Regions from separate parts of the Spiroplasma sp. DGKH1 genome, predicted to be linked through region 3. Evidence: riboswitches for the same ligand, from Rfam matches in the RefSeq annotation. Region 3 holds a riboswitch; each other region holds the start of a gene.

Region 1 (6,360 bases), on a different contig from region 3:
AGATTTGGTAACACATGGTGGTTTAAATAACTTTCAGCAGCTAACACGTCTAATTGAAAATTATCTTTTCCCCGCTCAAATAGTTTTGATTTTGCATTTAAAGCAATGTATTCTTCATTATCTCCATTATTTGCTAACAGAGAAACTTTATTTGTCTTCATAAATTCTATTCCTTTCAAAAATCACTTAATATTTTTTTGATAGTTTTGACATCATGTTGAGTTCCTAGTAATTCAAATTGGTATAATAATGGAACCTGTAATTTTTTGGAAAGAATTGGTCCAGCTACCGCAAAGGTGTCACCAAAATTAGTATTTCCCGAGGCAATTACCCCGCGACAAAATTGGCGATTTTGGTGGTTATTTAAAAATTTAATTACTTGCTTAGGAACTGCTCCTTTATAATCATTGCCCCCACCCCCATATGTGGGACAAATCAAAACATAATCTTTGTCAACTAAGATTTCTTCTGATAAATCATAGGGAATTCGTGTGTTTTTAATATTTAGTTTTTGAATAAAGCGGTGAGTATTATTTGATGTTGAAGAAAAATAAACAACATACATTTCACCGGTTGGTTTGGTAACTGTGTGGTCGGAAACTCTAATAATATCCTCATGCATAATTATTCCTCACGTTTAAAATTCTCAATCTTCATCTTCAGTTTCTTCTGTAATTCCCATTACATACGAAGAACCATTTCCAGAAAAGAAATCATGGTTCTCATCGGCGCGGGCTGATAACTGAGTAAAAATCTCGGGAGCAATTCTTGTTTCTTCTTCACTAAACGGTGATTCGTAACCTAAATTTTGTAAAAATTTCCCAGCATTATATAAACTAAAGCGAATCGCATCTTCAGCTAAGCCAAAACCTTCATAAAGTTCATGTAAATATTTTTTTTCTAAAATAATTAACTCATTTAGTAAATCAAAAACAAATTGTTTCATTTCTTCTTGTTGGGCTCGTGGTAATTTAGCAACTTTTTGTTGGTATTTATAACCACTATAATAGTTATGAATAACCTTGTCTCTTAAAATTAACCGGATAATATCAGAAGTATTTGGGAGCTTACCACGTGCTGATAAGTAAAATGGTAAATAAAATCCCCCATATAATAAAAATCCTGGCATTAGAGCAGCGGCAACTTTTGATTTTAACGGATCATCCCCAACATAATATGGAATTAATGCTTGAGCCCGTTCTTGTAAACTTTTTGTGTTAATTACTCATTCATGGGCTTCTTCAATTTGCTCACTTGAACATAAAGTTGAAAAAATAGTTCCGTATGATCTGGCATGAACAGCAACCATAAAGGCAAAGTTGGTATAAATAACTTGTTCATGGTCGGTTAATGAGTTAGGAACTTGGGCAACATCACCAACCGTTGCTTGGATTGTATCTAATAGTGTTAAACCAGTAAATGTCCGGGTAATTAGTTGCTGTCATTCTGGATTTAAAGTACGTCATGATGTTAAATCATTAGAAACTGGAATTTTTTCTGGTAATCAAAAATTCTGGGTAATTCTGGTTCATACTTCTAAATCTTTATCATCATTAATGACGTTTCAATTAACTGACCGCATTTTCCCCTGAAAATTATTTTGAGCATATTCAAGGGGTGAAAGTGAATCTTGATAATATTTATTTTTTTGTACTGCCATAATTGCTCCTTTCAAAGATATATTAAAAATATCTAGCTAAAATAATTTAGTAATTGCTTAATTAGCGATACTAAAATAAACCCAAAAGTAATCTGGATTTTTTAAATTATTCAACAATATTAAGTCCCGTTCAATGCTAATGGGAGTTGTTAATAAATTATGAAGAGTTAACAAAAAACTTGTAATAATCCCTAAAACAACTTTTCCTTGACAACTAAAAAGCATTCACTTCATTAGGGAAAGGAGTACAAATATTTTTAAATTATTTAAAAGTAATCAAAAAAAGCATGCGCAAGATTATTAAAGATTACAAAATAATTTTGTTATTTCATTCCCAGGAATAACATAAATTTAGTGAGATAACAGACTGGTTTCCTGGCTTAGCATCATTTTACTAGTTACCCTTCTCAAAGTTTCCTTTAATGGCAATGTAACGTTCATCCGCATCACAGTTGCTGGGACAGCAAGAGAATCTAACTCTTTTCCCAAACATCTATTATTCCAAAGCTATTTAGTTGTAAACATATCTTACTATATTATTTTTAATTTGTAAAATAATAAAAAAAGAATAATAATTATTCTTTTTTTCCTTAATTATAAAGTTTTTTCGTTTTCATCGGCATTCATTGAAGAACACTCATAGGAGTCAAGACGCGATATCATCCCTATTTTAAGTCTTTTTTCTACATTAATTTTTTTTCGTAATAATAATTGTTCTCTTTTTTTAATTTTTTTTACTTGGGTTACTATTAATTCGCCCTCATCAATTTCTTGTTTTCATTTTTCTTGAATTTTATGAATAATATTTAAATAATTATCTATTAATTTTTGGTTAAAAACTTGGTAATGATTATTAGCCACTATAAATCTTAATAACCGACTTTGAGCATTTAAAACATTTCATAAAAAAGTTTCAAATTCTCCAGTATCACTAAAAATAACATCAGCCATTTTACGTTCTTTCTTTTTAAACTTCCTATCACTTAAAATTTTCTCCTTAAAGTTTTTAAAAAAAGCAGATAATTTTTGTTTTTTAATATAGCCTCATTCTTGATAACCCATAATTTTAAATTGTTCACTAAAATCAACCATTTCTTTTGTGCGAATTTTAAAAGAATTTAAAAATTTAAAATAATGTTGTGCTATATCAATAATAAGAATTCGATCATGGAATTTTAAAAGTACATTTAATTGATTAACTTCGGTTTTAATTTTATGCAAATAAAATTTTGCATAAAATTCAAATAGCTGCGGATTAGACTTAAGTTCAGCAAAACTAATCATTTCATCATCTTCAATAATAACATATCTTTCTAAAATTTTTTCAAAAGATAATTTATTAAGGACACTAAGAATTTCAAGATATTTTGGTTCTGGTTTCCTATTAGTTGCTGAAGAATCATCTTGAGAAGTATTTACTGCTGAAGTTTCTGATTCAACTTCGCGAATTTCTAATTTAACTTTATGGGGGTGAATTGTGATGGTCGGAATAATTGATCCTTGGTATTTACTAAACTTAAAAATAAAATTTGTCGATTCCGAAAATAATAATTGTTCTAAGTTTATTTGCAATTGTTGGTATATTGTTAACATACTTTCTATTTTCGTAAACATTTTTTCTCATACTCAATAAACTTCAAAAGGTTGACGTTTATATTTACTTATTTCAAGTAATTCATTAAGGTTAACTATTTCTGGTAAGTCTAAAGCAGGAATATTTTTTTCAAAAATATGATTAATTTTATTAATCAAAAGATCAGTTGAAGTTGGATTCATAGGTAATCACTCTTTCTAAATAGTGTTTAATTTTAATATTTTAAAATAAGATTATTAAAATTAGATATAAAAAATACCAAAAATCTTGTTAACAAGAAATTTGGTATTATATATACTCTCAAATATTAAATTATTAATTTTTATATCTAATTCTTTATCATTATAACACTTTCCTTTAATTTCAGTGATTTAGTTTACAAATCTTATTAATAACTTTCATTGTTCAAATAAGTTTTTTTGATACTTAATAAAAATTATTTTATGGTTTCTTGTTCTAATTCGCTTTCTAAATCAACTTCTAATAAATTCTGCTCAGCTAGTTCGTGGTCAAGTTTAATTGTATGTTCAGTTCGTTTTAAATCTTTGTAAATAAAGAACGCGAACAAAATTCCTAAACAAATTAAGATTACTAATAATACTGTTAAAGCGACAATGGTTAACATCTATTCCACCTCATCTTCTAATTTTGATTGTGCTACTTTTGAAATTTCATTTTGAATAATTGTTTTCTTAATTTTATTTTTAGCATTAAAAATTTCAGGACTATTAGCTAGTGCTGAAATAATCGGCACCAGAATTCCTAGCACTAATGCTAAGATGGAAATATATCAGGGGTTAGTTGTTGTTGAAATTACAAAATCATAAATCGAAAAGCCAATAATAATTAATAAAATAACTGGGATAACATAATACATCATTAGGCGGTATCATGTTCCTAATTTAATTCAAGAAACTTTATTGTTATATTTAATTAGAATATCTAATTTTTTAGCTTTATGAACAAAGAAGATTACTTGCGCAAATGATACTAAAATTAGATCTAACCCCGCAGCTAATAATTGGAAAGAATTAATTAACTGGTAAGTATTTTCAAATACTAATGCTAATCCAACCACAATAATTAATGCACATATTCCGAAAATAACTCGACGTTTTTTAAAATGATACTGGGTCTCAATTGCATCCACAATAACTTCGGTGTTTCCAACCGTAGTGCTTAATCCTGCAATGAATAAGGCTAGGAAAAACAAAATTCCTAAGAAGTTTCCAAACCCCACCACAGTATTTTGGTTAATAATATGGAAAGTTTCGGGAAGGACATTAAAAACAAATACCATTGAATCACTACCGAATTTATTTGTAATGGCTTGTTGGAATAATAAAATATCAGTTTTATCACTTATACTATTATTAACAATTGCTCCCGATGACCCAAAGATAAAAATTAAATTGGTAACCGATAAAAACAAAATCCCAATTACTAATAAATATGTTTTGGAAGTATTGTCTTGGTTGTGCGGAGCAACACCGGCAAACCGCATCATCATTCCCATTCCTAATGAGGTGGTAAAGAATGCTAAGGAAAAAACACTACTTCAAGTTTGAGTTGTTCCTAATTTTTTTAGATTATCTTTTAAAAATAAAGTGGCTAATCCTTCTTTACTCCCCGGAACGGTTAAGATATAAATTGCTAAAATAAAAATAATAATAAATAATAAGGGCATAAATACTTTGTTTAATTTTTCAATGCCTTTAACCCCAAATGATAAAATTAACCCCACTAAAATAACAACTAAGAGAAAGGCTAAAAACACAATTCATTGAAAACCGCCATGGGTGCTAACCCCAAAGCCCCCACTCTGTAAAATATGTTTATTAAAAATGTTACCACCCATATCATTAATAAGGCCAGGACTAAATTCAATTCCAATTGAAACAATTGTATAACCAACTAAAACTGAATAATAAATTGGAATAATAATCATTAAGGTTGATTGAAACCATCCAATAAATTTACTTACTTTAACATTTTCTTTTTCAAAAATATTAATGACACTTTTGCGACGCAGGTTTCCTAAATTAAATTCAAAGATTAATAACGGAATTCCAACAATAATCATTGCGACAATATATAGTAAGAAAAAATAAAATCCTCCGTTCTTATTAATATAACCAGGTAATCCTCAAATTACCCCTAGGCCAATTGCTGCTCCTAACGAAGAAACAATAAAACCAACTTTGCTCATTTGCTTTTTCTTATTCATAGTCATCTCCTAACTTTTACAATAAAATTTTAATTATTATGGAAAATAAGATAAATTTATAAAAATTTTTATCTTTTATATTAAATAATTCTACCGTGATTTTAATAATTTGTCATTAATTTTAGTTCTTTTTTTATAACCGTAATTTTAAGCAACTGGTAAAAGAAAAAATCTCTTTAATTATAAAGAGATTTTTTAATATAAAATATTTAATTAAAAATTATTTTGAATCTGGTGTTGTTTCATCTGCTGAATTATTAAAATCATCAATTGCTTTATTTAAAGCAGTTAAAGCATCACTTGCCGCAGTTTCATCAGTAACTTTTTCTGCTGTTGTAATTGCATCTTGTAATTTTTGAAAGGCATCAGCAGTTTTTTTACCCTGTTCAATTTCTTTAGCTTCAGCAATTTTAGCTTTTAAAGCATCCAAGTTAGGTGTTTTTTCTTTGTCTCCACCATCAGGTTGAGTTAATTGGATAACTTGTTTAGCCATTACTGTTAATGGTGGAACTTTTACTTGTTCACCTTCCTGAGGCATTTCAACTTTTCCTTCCATTTTATTTAAAATTAAAGTAATTTCAGTTGCTCCTTGTTTTGCTTCCACAGTAAATGTATATGCTAAAATATTCCCATCTTGGTCCATTGAGTTTTTAAAATCTTTTGTTTCTTGGAATAATGCTAAAATTGGCTCACTTTCTTGTTGACCAGCTTGATCTAAATTAAATCAAGATGGATCCCCAGTCATATCTGGTGTAGCAACACTATCAGCAACGACTTTCCCATCCGCGATTTTGTCTTTAATCATTAGTGCTTCTAAGTCTTTTACACTTTTTCCATCAACAAATGTTAATTGACTAATTTCGGTTGAATCTTTATCTG
Region 2 (6,360 bases), on a different contig from region 3:
GGTGAAATATCTTTTAAATTAAGAGCTAAATTTTCATTACTATGTGAGCCAGCAATTAATGATCAATTTCAATCATAGCCAAGATTACTATAATTTATAATTAGATTTGAGTATTCAGTTTTAAAACGTTCTCAATCTTCGCCATATCATTTTGATAAATCGGCTATTGTATTTCAACTACGATATTTATTTGAATTTGCTCATGAATCATAACTACTTCAATCGGCGGTTGCCGTTCCTGATTCAGAATAGTTAGGATTAAATGTTAAATTTTTATACAATACTCCTAAAGTTAAATCAAATGATAAAAAACTATTTTGTACTAAATTAACTGACTCTTTGACAACATTTAATCTAATGTGATATTTAAAGGTATAGTTATTAATTTTAGTAACTGGATTATCAAGACCGATAACTTCAATATTATTAATATTGTCAATAAATAAACTTCCTGTTTCTTCCGGTGATGCGGCTAAGAAAATATCTAAATTATTAAAAATTTCTTCTTTATAAGCATTTGCATTTGTTGTACCAAAAGCAATCTTTGTTGTTTTTGCTTTAACTGTTATCCCATTTTTTAATAATTCAGTAAAATCATTAATATCAATTTTTCCGGTATTTTTTAAAATAACTTTAAAATTAGCAACTCCTTCATATTTTTCATCCGTTGGTTTCGCAATAATATAAATATTGTATGTAATTTATGAATCAAAATTTGGCATTTCTAATTCAGCATCTTTAATAATAAAGCGCTCTGGATTTGTTAATAAATCAACCCAAAATTCTTCATAAGTAGGATATGAATTTAACATTGTAGTTCACACATGAGTCGTAATATCATCAACTTCATTACTATTTAGTTCAATAGTAGTTGGATTAATTTTCATATCATTTAAGTTAGTCTTATTAACTAACTTCACATTATTTGTTGAGGTAAAACTTGCAGAATTTAATTGTCCTGTTAAAGCTCCCACCGCTGGGGTACCACCTAATGTTAATGTTCCTAAAATAATCAATAACTTATTCATAATTATATATCTCCTTAATTTTTCTTATAATTTTATTATTACATATTTTTTTAAAAAATAACAAAAAATAAAAATATATTTCTATTATTAGGATAAATATTATCACTACCATATTTATGGTTAATAAGGTAGTGATAATAAAAATAAATTAATAATTTACTATATATAATATAATTTAAACTAATCTTACAAAATACAAATCAAATGTGTCATTTTGCTGTAATTCTAAACCATCAATTCCTCTGGTACAATAATTATTTGGTTGCTCAACACAAAATGGATTAGTGGGACTATTTAATGATCAATATGACTCTTTTCAACCAGTTAAATAATCCTGTACTGCGTGATCTCAATCATAAATTCCTTCGAGAACTCGTCCATATTGGGTTACCTCCGGATTAATTTTAAAAGGTGCTTTGATACCAACAGTAATTGTTGGATAATAATTATTTAAATAATTCATTAGATTACCTAAAGTATTATCATCTTGTAATAAGGTTTTATCAATTTTAGTCGTAATTGTTGCTAGGGTTTGTTGGGGTTTCGCGGGATCTCATTGTGATCAGTCAACATAAGCATTTATAGTAATGGTTTCATTATTGCTAGGGGTAGCCGAACTAAAATCCCAATTAGCATCAATCTGATAATTATTATCAACCCCCGGTGTTAATAACTCCTGCGATGTTGCATTTTGGATATTTCCCACTTGCGAAATTATTGGGGTTGTAATTAATGTTAAACTTGACATTATTGTTAGTAAATTTTTCATTTTAATTCTCCTTTGCAAACATTCGTACGGATATTTTTCCGAATGTTATGATATGGCGTTAACTATCCATAATTTTATTATCTTTAAATTTTGTTGTTTCTTGGTCATTAAATGATAAATAATCTGATTGTAATAAATAATCTTTAATATCTTGATATTTAAACGTTTCTTTATTAATAATTGGTAATTGGGGTGATGAAAAAGCTAAATGATCTTTTGTTCACTCTTGTTGATTAGGAGTATCATAAATTTGAAACATAAATCCCCAGTGGGGTAATGAATAAGTAACTACTTCCCCATTATTATTAATTCAATATTCATTTGAATTAACTTCCAAACGAAAAACATGCTTCTGAGTTGTGGCATGTAATTTAAACAATCCCTTTGCTACTACACTTAGCGGCACATTCATACCCGGATTACCCGCTGCTCACTGGTTATATAAATCTAATTCTGAATAGACAATTGAGGGATTTTTTAAATCCGGGATATTTTTTTCAGTCGATAATAGTTTCTCTCAATGGTTTGAATTTCATCAAGTTGCGCGGTCTTCTCCTTTATACTTATAAGACATTGAAGCAAATTTAATAAAATCTTCACGTGCAGCATCACTTCAAGTTGTTTTTGCCTTGCTACTATTTAAAATATCATCAAATTTCTGGTGGGCCATTAATGCTACGCCACCGGCCGAAGTATCTTGGGTAATAAACTGGTTACTTTCAAAATTACTATCAAAAGTTATTGGTTCTTTTCCTTTTGTTGTCATTCCCATATCAGCAGTATCAATTAATTGTAGATACTGCGTCGCTTCTGTTAAATTATTAGCTGCTTGTAAATAAATAAAAAGATTATTATTTTTTGCAATATCTAAATAATCACGCTGATCCCAAATTGTTTTAGTATTGGTATCAACATAATAATTCTCATAAGCTACTCTGACTGTTTCTTTGTTTTCAACGACCGCTTTGGCAAAAGTTTTTACTCACGCCGGTTCTTGATATTGTTGATTGTTTGTTTGATCATTTAAACACCCCACCAATGGTGTTGTAATAGTGGTTAATAAAGTTAGACTCGTAAATATTGTTAATAATTTTTTCATTCTTAAATGTAACTACCTTTCTTGTGTTTTTTCATTTTCGCTTAATGGTTCTAATGGTTTCATTTCTAATGATGAAGTTGTTTCTAATTTTGCTTGGGTTTTTTTGGAAAAAATATTATAGGAAATAATACGTTTATCATCTTCATAAAATAAATAATATTGGAGATGGTTAACTCATAGTCTGGTTAAGGGATAAAATAAAACCCCGGCCATCATAATATTTCCCGCACAGTGAATACCATCATAAGATAACCCGTTTAATCATCAAGCAATTAAGGCAAAACTTTGCCCCCCATTGATTTGATTGCCAATGATGACCACTAACAGTCAGTTAATAACAGCAAAAACAAAACCAAATAATAACCCAAAAAGACCAGCAATAATAATAAAAGTTCACCATCATCTGAGAATTAACGGACGACAAACGCGTCCAAGTACCGCTAAAAGTGGCCAAATAATTAAGTATGGTAAAAACCAACTTAAATTAAAGCCCCAGTATAAACCATCAAGAAAACAAAAAATTAAACTAATACCAAAACTCATATAAAAAGGAAAATAAACTCCAGCAAATAAAATTAATAATGTCACTGGCTCAATGTTCGGTAAAAAAGCCATTGCTTCTTTTAAAGCAAAAACTAACGCCGCATAAATTGGAATTAAGCAAATTTGAATTAAAGTTTTAATAGTATAGGGACGCTTATGAAACAAAAATTTTGTTTTTAGTCTACCTCAAAAATTTTTCATAATTTTATTGTGTAACTAACATTAAATTAAAAATATCATTATTTTTCAAGAATAAATCATCAATCCCCACCCCACAAATATCAGGAATATTGCTTTTAGGATCAGTATTACCCTTACATTTTGAATTTGTGGGACTGGTAATTGCTCAATATTCAGAATCATGAGCTGTTTTTTTAATTCATCCGTTGTTAGTATTAACTCCTTCTAGCCAATGTCCTAAAGAACCACTGGCAATAACCTCAAAGCTATCAGGATAATTTTGCATTAAATCTCCTAATGTTAACATTGTTGATTCATAGTTGGAACTAAACAACATTTCATGGACCGGTTTTGTCGCATCGTAGGCATTAATTTTTATTTTTAAAGTATTATCAACCCGATTTTTTAATGCAAAATACTTTGGTAAATATGTAATGTTTAAGATTACCGAAGCACTAAAAATAATACTCGCAATGGCAATTATTAACCACATTACTCAATTTTTTTTATTAGTTTTATTCATATTGTTCTCCTTTAATTATGAGTTCTTAACAACTAAAAAAACGCTTTTGGAGCGTTTTGAATAATTATTAATTAGTAGGTTTTGGTTAGAAAATCAACCTTCATTTTAACTACTAGTAAACAATTAATTATCCAAACCCCAGGGATAATAATTATCGTATTGATAATTGGTTTGTAAATTTTTAGATCGGTCTACTGGCTTAGCTTCATTTTACTTACTATTCCTTCTCAAGATCTTTATCTCAATGGATTTTTATAGTGTTCATCAGCATTACAGTTGCTGGGACAGCCTAGGACTTGCACCTAATTCCCGTAATATCCAAAATTTGCTTTTTTAAGTTGTTATCTTAATAATATGAAGAAGTTGTCAAAATTGCAAGCATTATTTTATTTTTTACATCTAAATAAACTATTTATTATTTAATTCATATAAATAAAGATGATTTATATCAGCACTAACTACTGAAAAAAATAATTTATGATCAGAAGTCTCAAAAAAACCAGCAGCATAACTCTCTAACATGTTAGCAACCACAATTCTAATTGTACCATCATCATTCAATTGTAAAATTTGATGACTCCCATAATTGAAAGCCAAAATAGTGCCATCATCCAATTGCGCAATAGTCTGAACAAGAGTAGCGGTTTGTGATAAAAGTTTAAAATTATCTGATCCAATTTCTCAAGAATAAATATTATTCTCTGTAACAATTTTTATCAAATCCCCAAAATTTGGATTTTTATTAATTAATAAAAATCCAATAACTTTCCCACCGTGATTAGACGTTTCATAGAAATCATATGTTTTTTTAAGTGTTCAATCAAAATCAAAAATATAAATATATTTATCACTAGCAGCTAAAAACTGCCCATTAGAAAGTGGGAAAAAGTAAAGAATCTTATCAGGGCCACTAAATTTTTTAAGCAAAATTAACTTAGGTATTGATCCACTCAATTCTAAAGAATAAATTAGCAAATTATTAAAATTACCAGCAAAAACATAAATTTTACCATCTAACAACTGCACAATTTTATAAAATGTAATGTTAGATTCTGGAACATCAATGAAATCTTTTTTAAAAGAACCATCTCGATTTAACTCAACAATTTTTTTTCCTAAATTTAATAATATCGTTGAATCTTTCAATTCAGCTAATTTGGTATAATCAGTCGAAACTCCCCCTAAATTAGTCATATCAAAATGAGCAGTTTGTTTTTTTATTTTTCCAATATTAGGATTATATACTTGAAAATAAATTTCAATTGGTTCTACATTATCAGAAACATATATTTTGCTGTCTTTTTTTGCAGTCACTTTTGCAGTTGAAGAGGTAATTGACAACAACTCAATTTCTTCGATTTTTAGATCTTTATTTTTAGCAGCCAATGCTTTGCTAATAGTTTCAGATTTATTATTTACAATATTACCAATATTTGGCTCAATTAAATCTTGCGATACTAATTTTTTCCCACCAGTATTAAAATAAACCATCAAAGAATCACCAGGAATATAAACAGTACTATCTGGTTTAACAACAATTTTAGCTTCTGATTTATTATAGTTCTTAACTAATATTTGATTAATTTTTAAATTAGGATTTTCCTTGCCAAGATTATTTAAAACATCTTTTTCAATTGATGGATCATTAACTTCACCCACAATAATTTGGCTGCTCAAATCTGTTTTTAAAGTTACTACTTGCGGTAAAAAAGTAACAGTAACTTGTGAATTATATTCATAATGACCACTAGCTGATTTTGCCGCAATAACTGCTGATGTTCGTGTAGTATTTCTTAAAAAAATATCTTCAACAACTACTCTAGGATTATGCTTTTTTACTTCTGCTAAAATTGTTGAATCTTGATTATCGGCAATATGGCCTAAAACATTATCATCAAAATCTTCAGCTAAAGCAATAAGATTAACCCCGCCATTAAAATTATTACTTGTCACTTTTTTAGAAGCAGAAAAATAAAATCCTAATCCCGTAGCCAAACCAGCAGCCACCAACAAAATAAAAATTAAAAAAGAAATCAAAAAATTACGGCGCATCTTTGACATATGCTTTAAACTATGCAAATGCATCATGCCCAATTGATTAATTTTACTATCAACATTTTTTAAATAATTAATATCTTCACTATTTGAAATTGGATAATTTAGATTTGGCAGATCTTGTGAAACCAAAGTTGGTGGATCAAAAGCTTTATCTTTCTTT
Region 3 (6,360 bases):
CACAATATAATGCAAATCATATACTGTATAATGCTAATTTTCTATAATCATCCATAGAAGAATTCCCACGAACTGCAGTACCTTTTTTAGCAAGGTCAAAATTATTAGCAAGATCTAATATATAATTAAAGTTTTCTCTACCTTTAAACTTATGATCATCAATAACAATTTCATTTTTGGCAAGAGAAAAATTGACTGTTGGTACTAAATCAAGAAACTGTTTTTTTGTTAATCCATAGCTATCCAAGTCTAAAATAGTTATCGCTGAACTAGCATCAAAATAGGTTTTTTGTTTACTATTCAATTCCGTTTGATTTAAAGTTTTGGTGTAGGTTACACTTGATAAATCTATTTTTAAATTGTTTTTATTTTGGAGATTGTTAGTTTCATTATTCAGGATGGTTGAAACTTGGCCATTAACTGTCTGTTCAAGAGTGAAAGAAAGTGGGGTTGATATTAAAAAATTGCTAGCTGCAATAATTGTTAATAGTTTATTCATTAAGAATCCTCCTTTGTTATTAATTTCTCATAAATAATTTAACTAATAAAAAAAAGAATTCCTTTAAAAATAAAAAACTTGATTTAATAATTTCTAACTAATTATCAATAAAATCAAGTTTACCATTTTTTAAATAAATTGTCCGCTGATTACTGCTACCTTTAAAAGGAAGTGAGACATCTCTTAATTCCAAAACGAAACGCCCATCAATTAAGACATCAATATATTTTAAACACGCATTTAACTCTGGTTTGTTTATAATTTGTTCATATGTATAACCTGTATAACATCAAATATTTTTGTTAGTATATTTTTTCAAATATTCTAGCAGTTGTTTTAAAAATAGCGGGTCATAAAATGGGTCACCACCTGATAACGTTACACCATCCAATAACGGATTCGCATTAATTTGGTCAATAATTTCCGCAAGATATTTATCATCTAGAAGTTGACCATTATTAGGATTTCAGCTTCTAACATTATGGCAACCAAAACAAGCATGCCGACAACCCGCTAAATAAATACTATAACGTAACCCAAGGCCATCACTAGTTGTTTCCGGATAAATTTTTAAAACTTTAATGTTGAAGTTATTTATCTTCGTTAATTCCATGTTTTACCCGGTCATGTTCTTCTGATCTTTTCGCTGAATTTCAACTATTTAAATCACCAGTTAAATAACCAGTAATCCGGCGGATCCGGCGAATATTATTGCTTTGACATTTATCACATGCATAAGGAATAATTCCTGAAAATTGGCATTCTAAACAAACATCAACTGGATGATTAATTGATCCATAACCAATATTATTATCAAACATACATTTAACTATTTTTAAAATAACAGGAATGTTATATTTCATGGCGCCATCCAATTCAACATAGCTAATATGTCCACCTAATGTGATTGCATGGAATGGTGCTTCTTTTTTTATTTTTTCAAAAATGCTAATATCTTGTTTAACATCAACATGGAATGAATTAACATAATAATTACTGTCATTAACACCAGGGATAACTCCATATTTTTTAACATCCATTCTAGTAAAACGTCCCGATAATCCTTCGGCTGGAGTGGCAATAACTGAATAGTTTAAATTATATTTTTGTTTATATTGATTAGCAATTTCATTCATTGTTAATACTGCTTGGTATAATAAATCATATGCTGCATCTGATTCACCGTGGCCTTTTCCAAAGATCATTTTCATAGCATTATGCCCACCAATAAAACCAATTGTTAAACTACCCTGGTTAATCATATTTCCAACATATTCATCTTTTGAAATGTCCTTATGATGTTTTCATACATTATTTTTTACCATAAAAGGAAATTGCTTTAATAATGCTGTTTTTTGATAATCAAAACGTTCTTTTAACTGTTTAGCAATTAAAATACTCATTGTTCTTACTTTTTCTAAAAATAAGGCACTTACTTTTTTTAAAAAATCATCGTATGATAAATTTTCTTCTTTAACTTCTTTCACCGCTTCAATGGCTAAACGCGGTAAATTCATAGTTGTAAAAGAAATATTACCACGACCAACTGGTGTTTTATATCCATTAACATTTTCAAAAGTTCTTGTCCGGCAGCCCATCGTCGCAACTTCATTTAAATAATTATTTGGATCAGCAGGATTTCAATTTTCATGCTTATTAAATGGTGTATCTAAAAAAACAAAATTAGGAAATAACCGAGTTGAATTCGTTTGGCAAGCAAGAATCAATAAATCAAAGTTTTTAGTTTTATAATTTAGTAACCCCTTTTCAGCTTGTTTTCAATTATTAATTGCTAAATTAAAATCTTCTTCCGAGTAAGAAATTCCTGCTTTAACTTTAAAGATCTGAATAGGAAAAATTGGGGTTTCGTTTTTTCCAAGTCCTTTTTGAGTTGCTAATAATATTTGTCTTATCACCATTCTTCCTTCGGAAGAAGTATCAGTTCCATAATTTATTGATGAAAAAACAACTTGGTTTCCTCCTCGTGAATGCATTGTATTTAAATTATGAATAAATCCTTCCATTGCTTGGAAAGTTTCTTTTTCTGTTGTAAGATATCCCTCCTCAAAAGCAATTTTAACTTGGTTTATATTTAAATTTAATAATTTACTAATTTCAAGTTGTGCTTCTTTATTAAGTTGCAAATCAATAGTGTTAATTTTTGTTTGAATTAGTGCTTGTCAATTTGCTTGGCTTTTTAAATTATTTAATTTTAAAATAAATTCTAATTGTTTGACTAAATTTTTGCGAAATGATTTCAAAACACCAGGAGCTAAAAAATAATCAAAAGCTGGAATTGCTTGACCACCATGTTGTTCATTTTGGTGTGATTGAAAAACGATTGCTGCTAGTGTGGCATAAGACTGAATAGTTTGTGGTTCGCGAACCATTCCATTCTTTGTTCAAAAACCATTAGCAAAAATATCTTTTAAATCATACTGCACACATGTTGTTGTTTTTGATGGATAATAGTCTAAATCATGAATATGAATATCCCCATTTTGATGAGCATCACGATATTCCTTACTTAATAAAAAGCGTAAAGCATATTCTTTGGCAGTTGTTGCAGCCATATTCATCATTTGACCAGCTGGTGTATCTGCTGACATATTAGCATTTTCATAAGTTGAATCATTTTTTTCAACATTAACAATTTTCATTATTTCTTCTTTTAAGGCATCAATATCATATGATTTTAAAGGATTTTCTTTAGTAAAAATAGCAAACGAATTACTAATAATACTGCTTATTGTTGAAGTAGTTCCTCCATCAGTTTCTTTGTTATATAAAAACTTTTTGTCATTTAATTTCATTCCCGCTTTTCCCCGTTTCTGTTTTAATTATTATTTAAGTACTTTAAATAAACAAAAATAATATTTAGTTATCTTTGTTGTATTTGTTAATAAAATTCAATAATTTATTATTTTTCATTTTTGTAAAAATACAAAAATTAAATAAATTACAGGATTACTTTATTCCAGAAGTAATCAAAGTTCAAAAACATGGTAGGTCTACTGGCTTTACTTCAACCTACTTACTGCCCTTCCCAAGAAATTTTCTCAGTGGTTATTACAGTGTTCGTCAGTTTTACAGTTGCTGGTACAGCTTGTGCTTTTAACACAATTCCCTAATTAAAAACCATATTTATTTTATTTAATTTTTGAAAGATCAACATCTTTCATACTTAAACTATATCATAAATAAACCAAAATTTTTCATTTTTAAATTAAAAAAATAAACTCCTAACCGTCGTTTATATTTTCATTCAAAATCTCATTTAATTTAGATAAATCAATATTTCCACCCGAAATAATGATTGTCACATTAGTATTTTGTATTAATTTAATTTTTTCAGATAAAACTCCTGCATAAGCTACAGCGCCAGCACCTTCTGCTAAAATTTTGTCTTTTGCTAATAAAAACAAAATTGCTTCTTTAACTTCTTTCTCTGAAACAGTAACAATTTCATCAACATATTGTTTACAAATTTCAAAAGTAATTAAACCAATTTTTTGCACATTAATACCATCCGCAATTGTTTTACTAGGTTCAACTTCAATTGATCTATCAAACTCAAAGGCTTTAGTTAAAGATGGCACATTTTCAACTTCAACACCAATAATTTTAACTTCTGGATTTAATGTTTTTGCGGCAATAGCAATACCTGAAATTAAACCGCCACCACCAACGGGAACAATTATTGTATCTAAACCTTTAACTTGTTCAATTAATTCTAATCCAATAGTACCTTGCCCACTAATAACCTCTTCATCATCAAAAGCATGTACAAATGTTAATTGCTGTAATTTTTGAACTTCTAATGCAGTTTTTAACGCCCCATCAAAATTAGAACCAGATAAAATAATATCTGCACCATATAATTTAGTTGCCTCAATTTTTGATTTTGGTGCATTTTCTGGCATTACTATAGTACATCTAGTATTTGTTAATAAACATGCCAAGGCAACACCTTGAGCATGATTGCCAGCAGATGCAGCAATAATCCCTTTAGCACGTTCGGCTTCATTCAAAGAAAGAATCTTATTTAAACTTCCTCTAATTTTGAAACTTCCTGTTCGTTGTAAATTCTCTAATTTTAAATATATTTCCGCATTAAGCATTTTTGATAGTGCCAAATCATGAATTATATTATCAGAGTTAATATAATCACTAATTCTATCTCGTGCTTCCTTAATTTTATCAATAGTAATCATCAGGGAAAACCTCTCTTGTATATGTGTCTTTGTTTTCATATATATTCTATTCCTTTAAATTTAAAAAACAATGAAATCCTAAAAATAATATATAATTTAAAAAACTAAGAAATTATATTCTTAGTTTTTTTCAAATTCTAAACTACCTGAATTAGTAAAGTTTATTGTTTTATCACCACTAGTTAGGTCAACATTAACATTTCAATTGGCTGTAAACTTTGTATCATCGCCAGTTTTAACAAATGTGCTTGTTCCTTTCTCTCCAATAGTAATTTGGGATAAATCATAATTACCCATTGGGTCCAAACTTTCGGAATTAAACCCTAAACTAGTAATAAAATTACCCAAGTATACTATACCTGTAGCAGATAAGATGCTCATTGGTATGTCAACACCATTAATTTTGGCCGAATTCATATCCATTATATTGTCAGGTATTAATGATAATGTCCCTTGACCTTTTTGAGCTAATGAATAACTACCATCACTATTTTTAGTAAATAAATGACTAACAAAAGTAAAAGTAATATAACTATTAATAGCTTTTTGTGCTTCTTCTGTAATCCCCGTTGTTGTTTCTTCTTTATGGCAAGCAACAATGTTACTTGCTCCGGTTGCTGTTAAACCAACAGCGCCAAAAATTGCTAATAACTTTTTCATTTCTTTATTTTCCTTTCTTTTAAAAATTTTAGGGAAATAAAATAATATAGTTATTACAATTGCTATAAATGAAGTTAATAAGTTTTTAACTTTCCCTGCTAATATCTTAATTAACTAAACACTAAAAAACAATAAGTTTCATAATTTAGAAAAATAATTATCAGTCTAAAAATTATAAATTCTCTAAAAAACTAAGTTTTTATATTTACACATATATATCTATTTGCTATAATTCCTTTGTGTCTAAGTAAATGAAAGGAATGAATATTAATGGCAAATATCAAATCACAAGTTAAAAGAATCAAAACAAATGAAAAAGCTAATTTAGCTAATAAATCATTTAAATCTTCAATTAAAACAGCAATTAAAAAAGCTAATTTAGCAATTGCAGAAAAACAAGAAAATGCTAATGATTTAGTAAACAGTGCTGTTTCATTAATTGACAAAGCTGTAACTAAAGGGATTTATCATGCTAATAAAGCAGCAAGAATGAAAAGTAAATTAATGATCCGTGTAAATTAATTTTAGGAAATAATTAGACTGGTATTAAATAAAAAATAGTAACTATCAAAGTAGTTACTATTTTTTTATTTTAATTTAAAAAGATAATTAGAATTCTAATTATCTTCATCATCTTGGTCATTATTCTTATTTTTATCCTTATTTCCAAAAGGATTAAACGGATTATCTTCTCTAAATTCTTCATCAAATAAAGAAGGATCCATTGTATATTTTTCACCACGCATTGCGGCATTAACTGCTTTTTGGTATTCTTCATTAGCACGCACTAATTTATTACGGTCAAGTTTAGGAGCAACAACCATTAAAGCAATGGCAGCAAGGGAAGCAACTAATCCGGCAATCATAAAGATCACACTAAATGCATAAATTAATTTATACGAAGAACTATTATTAATTTCATTGATAATATTATTTAAAGTTTGCTGTAGATCAGAATCCGGTGTTAGAATTCCACCAAATAACTTT

What was found. Region 3 has a riboswitch for cobalamin ahead of QPK10_RS01565 (anaerobic ribonucleoside triphosphate reductase). Riboswitches for the same ligand answer to the same signal wherever they lie in the genome.
Region 1: linked by a shared signal. The riboswitch ahead of nrdF (class 1b ribonucleoside-diphosphate reductase subunit beta) and the one ahead of QPK10_RS01565 (anaerobic ribonucleoside triphosphate reductase) in region 3 are both predicted to bind cobalamin.
Region 2: linked by a shared signal. The riboswitch ahead of QPK10_RS00805 (hypothetical protein) and the one ahead of QPK10_RS01565 (anaerobic ribonucleoside triphosphate reductase) in region 3 are both predicted to bind cobalamin.

Annotation. Positions count from the first base shown of each region.
Region 1 is NZ_JASTWG010000007.1:77,516-83,875, forward strand. It holds gene nrdE (class 1b ribonucleoside-diphosphate reductase subunit alpha) at 1-161, opposite strand, end outside; gene nrdI (class Ib ribonucleoside-diphosphate reductase assembly flavoprotein NrdI) at 167-622, opposite strand; gene nrdF (class 1b ribonucleoside-diphosphate reductase subunit beta) at 638-1,660, opposite strand; cobalamin riboswitch at 2,008-2,186, opposite strand; gene QPK10_RS06030 (hypothetical protein) at 2,255-3,436, opposite strand; gene QPK10_RS06035 (hypothetical protein) at 3,691-3,879, opposite strand; gene QPK10_RS06040 (sodium-dependent transporter) at 3,880-5,481, opposite strand; gene QPK10_RS06045 (lipoprotein) at 5,702-6,360, opposite strand, start outside.
Region 2 is NZ_JASTWG010000001.1:178,625-184,984, forward strand. It holds gene QPK10_RS00780 (hypothetical protein) at 1-281, opposite strand, end outside; gene QPK10_RS00785 (hypothetical protein) at 702-1,028, opposite strand; gene QPK10_RS00790 (hypothetical protein) at 1,204-1,797, opposite strand; gene QPK10_RS00795 (lipoprotein) at 1,856-2,896, opposite strand; gene QPK10_RS00800 (hypothetical protein) at 2,909-3,640, opposite strand; gene QPK10_RS00805 (hypothetical protein) at 3,645-4,142, opposite strand; cobalamin riboswitch at 4,309-4,479, opposite strand; gene QPK10_RS00810 (hypothetical protein) at 4,551-6,360, opposite strand, start outside.
Region 3 is NZ_JASTWG010000002.1:3,228-9,587, forward strand. It holds gene QPK10_RS01555 (hypothetical protein) at 1-499, opposite strand, end outside; gene nrdG (anaerobic ribonucleoside-triphosphate reductase activating protein) at 597-1,082, opposite strand; gene QPK10_RS01565 (anaerobic ribonucleoside triphosphate reductase) at 1,090-3,312, opposite strand; cobalamin riboswitch at 3,486-3,657, opposite strand; gene ilvA (threonine ammonia-lyase) at 3,742-4,713, opposite strand; gene QPK10_RS01575 (lipoprotein) at 4,834-5,373, opposite strand; gene rpsT (30S ribosomal protein S20) at 5,644-5,895, shown strand; gene QPK10_RS01585 (hypothetical protein) at 5,991-6,360, opposite strand, start outside.